Regions from separate parts of the Sutcliffiella cohnii genome, predicted to be linked through region 2. Evidence: a T-box and tRNA genes for the amino acid it is inferred to sense, from the RefSeq annotation. Region 2 holds a T-box; the other holds one or more tRNA genes.
The links. The T-box of region 2 lies ahead of tyrS (tyrosine--tRNA ligase). A T-box ahead of a tRNA ligase gene usually reads a tRNA of that ligase, here a tRNA-Tyr.

Region 1 (3,408 bases), 1.4 Mb from region 2:
AGGAGCCTGAGAAGCCGGAGCGCTAGCTTCGGTGGAGGCGTCGGTGGGATACTACCCTGGCTGTATTGAAATTCTAACCCGCGAGCCTTATCGGCTCGGGAGACAGTGTCAGGTGGGCAGTTTGACTGGGGCGGTCGCCTCCTAAAGAGTAACGGAGGCGCCCAAAGGTTCCCTCAGAATGGTTGGAAATCATTCGTAGAGTGTAAAGGCACAAGGGAGCTTGACTGCGAGACCTACAAGTCGAGCAGGGACGAAAGTCGGGCTTAGTGATCCGGTGGTTCCGCATGGAAGGGCCATCGCTCAACGGATAAAAGCTACCCCGGGGATAACAGGCTTATCTCCCCCAAGAGTCCACATCGACGGGGAGGTTTGGCACCTCGATGTCGGCTCATCGCATCCTGGGGCTGTAGTCGGTCCCAAGGGTTGGGCTGTTCGCCCATTAAAGCGGTACGCGAGCTGGGTTCAGAACGTCGTGAGACAGTTCGGTCCCTATCCGTCGTGGGCGTAGGAAATTTGAGAGGAGCTGTCCTTAGTACGAGAGGACCGGGATGGACGCACCGCTGGTGTACCAGTTGTCTTGCCAAAGGCATAGCTGGGTAGCTACGTGCGGACGGGATAAGTGCTGAAAGCATCTAAGCATGAAGCCCCCCTCAAGATGAGATTTCCTTTAGCGCAAGCTAGTAAGATCCCTGAAAGATGATCAGGTTGATAGGTTCGAGGTGGAAGCGTGGCGACACGTGTAGCTGACGAATACTAATCGATCGAGGACTTAACCAATTTAAATGAACGATATGAATGATCTTGATGAAAATATATTATCTAGTTTTGAAAGAATAATTCTTTCAACTAAATATGTCTGGTGATGAAGGCGAAGAGGTCACACCCGTTCCCATACCGAACACGGAAGTTAAGCTCTTCAGCGCCGATGGTAGTTGGGGGCTGTCCCCCTGCGAGAGTAGGACGTTGCCAGGCTAACATTGTTCCACCATAGCTCAGCGGTAGAGCATTCGGCTGTTAACCGAAGGGTCGTAGGTTCGAATCCTACTGGTGGAGCCATGCTTCCATAGCTCAGTTAGGTAGAGCACTTCCATGGTAAGGAAGAGGTCACCGGTTCGAGCCCGGTTGGAAGCTTACGAAAACAGTATGGCCCGTTGGTCAAGCGGTTAAGACACCGCCCTTTCACGGCGGTAACACGGGTTCGAATCCCGTACGGGTCACCATTTTTTATATTCGGAGGATTAGCTCAGCTGGGAGAGCACCTGCCTTACAAGCAGGGGGTCGGCGGTTCGATCCCGTCATCCTCCACCATTACCAACTCACATATGGAGGGGTAGCGAAGTGGCTAAACGCGGCGGACTGTAAATCCGCTCCCTTGGGTTCGGCGGTTCGAATCCGTCCCCCTCCACCATTTAATTTATCTGCTATGTATAATTCCCCTTAATTAAGGAAGGATAAATAGTACATAATTGGATATAACATACAACTCACATTGGGCTATAGCCAAGCGGTAAGGCAACGGACTTTGACTCCGTCATGCGTTGGTTCGAATCCAGCTAGCCCAGCCAAGTGCCATTAGCTCAGTCGGTAGAGCATCTGACTTTTAATCAGAGGGTCGAAGGTTCGAGTCCTTCATGGCACATAGATATTTAACGGAAGTAGTTCAGAGGTAGTTGATTCTTTTCGAAGAACTATTCCTCTTAACTACTTTTTTTGGGGCCTTAGCTCAGCTGGGAGAGCGCCTGCCTTGCACGCAGGAGGTCAGCGGTTCGATCCCGCTAGGCTCCACCAACTATCTTAAATACGTACATAAAAATATAAAAGCGCTAGAATTATATCTAGCGCTTCTTTATATTTTCATAACGTTATTAGTACATGTAAAGAAAATGAGAAGTCTTGTGTATATATATTCATTATTTTGTCGAGTTGAGCCAACCTCAGCTTAACAGATACAATGTAGTAGAGGGTAAGAGAGTAGAAGGAGGAATTACGGTGAAAAAGTCTATCGCGATCATTGGTGTTCCAATGGACCTAGGTCAAATGAGAAGAGGCGTTGACATGGGACCCAGTGCTATTCGATACGCTGGTGTAGTAGAACGCTTAGAAAATTTAAATTTAGAAATTGAAGATCTTGGTGATATAGAAATTGGTAGTGCAGATAGAAACGCTAACTCTGAAAATAATTTAAAGAATTTAAAAGCTGTGGCAGATGCTAATGTATTATTAGCCTCTAAAGTAGATGGGGTATTTAGAGAAGGGAAGTTTCCGTTAATATTTGGAGGAGATCATAGCATTGCTATTGGATCCATTGCAGGTGTTGCTAAACACTTTAATAACTTAGGAGTTATCTGGTATGATGCCCACGGGGATTTAAATACGGCAGAAACATCTCCTTCTGGTAATATTCACGGAATGTCATTGGCGGTTAGCCTTGGATTAGGTGACCAATCATTAACTTCTATTGGTGGCTATGCCCCAAAAATTAAACCTGAAAATATTGTCATTATCGGTGCTAGATCATTAGATGAAGGTGAGAGAAAGTTAATTAAAGAAAAAGGAATCAAAGTATATACAATGCATGAAATTGACCGATTAGGTATGACTGCTGTAATGGATGAAGCAATTCATTATTTAAAAGAAAGAACGGATGGAGTCCATTTATCATTAGATTTAGATGGGTTAGATCCTCATGATGCTCCAGGTGTAGGTACACCTGTTAATGGTGGAATTTCATACCGAGAAAGCCATCTTGCTATGGAAATGTTAGAGGAATCAAAACTAATAACTTCTGCTGAATTTGTGGAAGTTAACCCTATTTTAGATGAACGAAATAAAACGGCTGAAGTGGCTGTTGCATTAATGGGATCATTATTTGGTGAAAAACTATTATAAAAACAAAAGGTGACAAAGACAAGATTTATATGCTACAACATTAGAAAAGAAAGCTCAGCTTATAAACAGCTGGCTTTTCTTTTTTATAGGAAGAATCACATTATTACATCCTAGAGAAGGAGTGTATTAAATAAACTAATCTAAAAACTCTCACTTCAAGATAATTGATAATATTTCTCAATATTTCCTTATTTTTAACAAATGTATTATTGTTTTTGTTAAAATAATAGTTAGAAAGAAATATTTGAAACCTTTTTGAATATAGGCCGTATAATATAGACGACCGCAACAAGCGGAGGTAGGGTATGGAAGACTTAATAAAAAGAAGAATAAAACAGTTAAAAAAGGGAGACCAAGATGCATTTGCAGATATTGTCGATTTTTACAAAGACAAAATATATCAGCTATGTTATCGGATGGTTGGTAATGCACATGAAGCAGAAGATATATCTCAAGAAGCATTCATACGTGCTTATGTTAACATTCATAGTTATGATCTGAAGCGGAAGTTTTCTACTT
Region 2 (3,408 bases):
GCGTATGAAGAAGCAGATATTGCTATCTTATTCCTGCAACCGAAATCAGGCACCTATTTTAATGCAACACCAGGATTGTTGGAGCTCAGTTTATGTGAAAATAAATCCTTAAAAGCGTTGGATGGTACCCCGTATACAGAAACTACTTTAAGCGATTTGGAGCATTTGAATGAAGTAATAGAGAACATCCGTAGCCGTGGCGGCAAAGTTATAATAAGTGTAAATGTTATCTTGCCATGGCTTCTAGGAAATGTAGAACCGTTGGCAGATGCTCTTGTTGCCGGTTACGACACATTCTACAAAGCACAGCTTGAAATTATGGCTGGAAACTATCAGCCAACAGGTGTCCTGCCGTTGACATTACCAGCCAGTGAAGAAGTGATTGCTGTCGATCAAGATGGTAATTGTGTATCAAGAAATGATGTTCCGGGCTATGACAAAGATAAATATATGCCAGAAGGAATCAGCTATGCCTACAAAGACAGCGAAGGAAATGTTTATAAACTAGGACACGGTTTACAATATTAAGGTTGAGGTGAAAGATAGGGGCTGGCAGTTCAGTCCCCTATCGAAAAATTACCATTAGACTGCAGTAGTCCAAATAGCTTAAGATTCAGCAAGAGTAATCGTCATCACTTCCCTGATGCGATTACTCTTTTTTAGGTTTACTACTTAATAAACAATTTGTCCTTACAACTAATAAATTCATAGAATCCTTATAAAGGTAACTAACAAAAAAAGTCCTAAAAGTCAGTTTTACTGACTTTTAGGACAGCCTCATAAATATTAAAACGTAATTAAGAAATATTTCTTTTTCCCTCTTCGAATTACGATAAATTGTCCTTCAATACGATCCTCTTTCGTTAAAACTCTTTCTAAGCTTTGTTCTCTTTCGCCATTAATGTAAATAGCACCATTAGAAATATCTTCGCGACCTTGTCGTTTCGATGGAGAAATTTTACTCATTACAAGTAAATCTAAAAGTAAAACTTCCTCTTCCCCATCATAATGGAAAGAAGGGACATCTTTAAAGCCTTGTTTAATTTCCGCTGCACTTAGTTCTGAAATACTACCACTGAATAACGCTTCGGAAATACGAATAGCTTGTGCTAATGCTTCTTCTCCATGAACAAGTTTTGTCATTTCTTCAGCTAAGCGTTTTTGAGCAGTACGTCTTTCAGGCGCTTCTTGTACTTCAGCTTCTAAACGATTAATTTCGTCCTGAGAAAGGAAAGTAAAGTATTTTAAATATTTCACTACATCTCGGTCATCTGTGTTAATCCAAAATTGGTAGAACTCATAAGGAGATGTTTTTTCTTTATCTAACCAAACTGCTCCACCTTCTGTTTTACCAAACTTTGTACCATCCGCTTTTGTCACAAGTGGGATTGTTAAACCAAATGCTTTCACATCTGTATCTACTGATTTACGAATTAATTCAAGCCCGGCTGTAATATTTCCCCACTGATCGCTTCCCCCTACTTGAAGTCTGCACCCTTTTTCTTCGTATAAATGTAAAAAGTCTAATGATTGTAAAATCATGTAACTAAATTCAGTATACGAAATCCCAGTTTCAATCCGAGAAGATACTGTTTCTTTTGCAAGCATGTAATTAATTCCGAAGTTTTTCCCTACGTCACGTAAAAACGAGATAACATCCATCTTGCCAATCCAATCAAAGTTATTCGCCATAACCGCTGGATTACTATCTGCTTCAAAGTCTAAAAACTGAGATAATTGATTTTTAATGCGATCAGACCATTGTAATACAACATCTGCTGTATTAAGTGTACGTTCCGCCTTTTTACCACTTGGATCCCCGATTAATCCAGTTGCTCCACCTACTAAAGCGATCGGATGATGACCAGCCTGTTGAAATCTTCGTAATGTTAATATTGGTAATAAGTGACCAATGTGTAAACTATCTGCTGTCGGGTCAAAACCACAGTAAAGTTTAATCTTTTCTTCTGATAGTAATTTCTCTAACCCTTCTTCGTCTGTAATTTGATTCACAAGTCCACGGAATTTTAAATCCTCTAATAACATTGGCTTTTCTCCTTTATTTTGTTTATTTTTAAACACAAAAAAACTCATCCCTAAAAAAGGGACGAGTTGCTCGCGGTACCACCCTAATTGAAAAGCTCTATACTAAGCCTTCCCACCTTAAGTAAAATAACGGCTTTTCACCGTCTTTTGCTAATTAGTAACAACTGTTCACAAAAGAAGCTCTAGGAGGTAATTCATCTATATAGCAGTACTGATTTGCACCATCCATCAGCTCTCTAAAAAGCTAACTATATACACTACTAATTCCTATCATTGCGTTTCCATATATTTAATTAACTATCTTTTTATCATACAATGAAGCTCTATGTCAAATAATTTATTGGAAATAGAAAAAAATAGTCATATACAGCTTTTCACTATGCTATAATGGTTATGATTTACCGGGGGGTAGATAATATGTCAAAAAAAGACAGATTCAAAGAAAATCTTCTGTCTACGTATCAAGTTTTTGTAAATAAATATACAAAAAAAGGCTTTAATGTTACGTACCTAGTAGTGTGGAATTTATTATTGATCTTCTTTATTATTGGGGTCATTGGTGTAGGATTTGCCGGCGGAGCAGGGGCAGGCTATTTCGCTTCTCTCGTAAAAGATGAACCTCTACGTCCTTATGAAGATATGAAGCGTAACATATACAACTATGAAGAAACGTCAGAAATGTATTTTGCGAACAATATATACCTTGGAAAATATCGCGCTGACTTAGATAGAGAAGAAGTTAAATTAGATGACATTTCACCTCATTTAATTAACGCTCTTATCGCAACAGAGGACGAGTATTTTTATGAGCATGAAGGTGTAGTACCAAAAGCAATTCTTCGTGCAATTTTACAAGAAGTTACAAATTCCGCCTCACAAACTGGTGGAAGTACATTAACTCAGCAGTTAATAAAAAACCAAATACTTACGAACGAAGTTTCATTTGATCGAAAAGCAAAAGAAATACTGCTAGCACTTCGTTTAGAAAACTTCTTCACTAAAGAAGAGATTTTGGAAGCATACTTAAATGTATCTCCTTTCGGACGAAACTCGTCAGGACGCAATATTGCTGGAGTTAAAACGGCCGCGAAAGGTATTTTCGGTGTAGAGCCTAATGAGTTAACAATCCCTCAGGCTGCCTATATCGCTGGACTACCACAAAGTCCATTTGCGTATACTCCATATACTCGTGCCGGAGAAGTAAAAACAGCTGAAGGGCTGGAACCTGGCTTCTCAAGAATGAGATACGTCCTACAACGAATGTATGCACTTGAGTATATTACAGAAAAACAATACCAAGATGCGTTAGCTTACGATCTAACAAAAGATTTTATCGAATCTGAGAGTTCTGCAATTGAAGAA

Region 1: it has a tRNA-Tyr gene. The T-box ahead of tyrS (tyrosine--tRNA ligase) is inferred to sense a tRNA for this amino acid. The anticodon was not compared.

What each region holds. Positions count from the first base shown of each region.
Region 1 covers NZ_CP018866.1:4,768,427-4,771,834, forward strand. Annotated here, with positions in the region: rRNA gene BC6307_RS23925 (23S ribosomal RNA) at 1-777, shown strand, start outside; rRNA gene rrf (5S ribosomal RNA) at 856-972, shown strand; tRNA gene BC6307_RS23935 (tRNA-Asn) at 982-1,056, shown strand; tRNA gene BC6307_RS23940 (tRNA-Thr) at 1,058-1,131, shown strand; tRNA gene BC6307_RS23945 (tRNA-Glu) at 1,146-1,220, shown strand; tRNA gene BC6307_RS23950 (tRNA-Val) at 1,233-1,308, shown strand; tRNA gene BC6307_RS23955 (tRNA-Tyr) at 1,325-1,408, shown strand; tRNA gene BC6307_RS23960 (tRNA-Gln) at 1,491-1,565, shown strand; tRNA gene BC6307_RS23965 (tRNA-Lys) at 1,567-1,639, shown strand; tRNA gene BC6307_RS23970 (tRNA-Ala) at 1,713-1,788, shown strand; gene rocF (arginase) at 1,990-2,889, shown strand; gene sigW (RNA polymerase sigma factor SigW) at 3,195-3,408, shown strand, end outside.
Region 2 covers NZ_CP018866.1:3,412,243-3,415,650, forward strand. Annotated here, with positions in the region: gene BC6307_RS17080 (glycoside hydrolase family 3 protein) at 1-528, shown strand, start outside; gene tyrS (tyrosine--tRNA ligase) at 787-2,046, opposite strand; T-box leader at 2,101-2,329, opposite strand; gene BC6307_RS17090 (transglycosylase domain-containing protein) at 2,464-3,408, shown strand, end outside.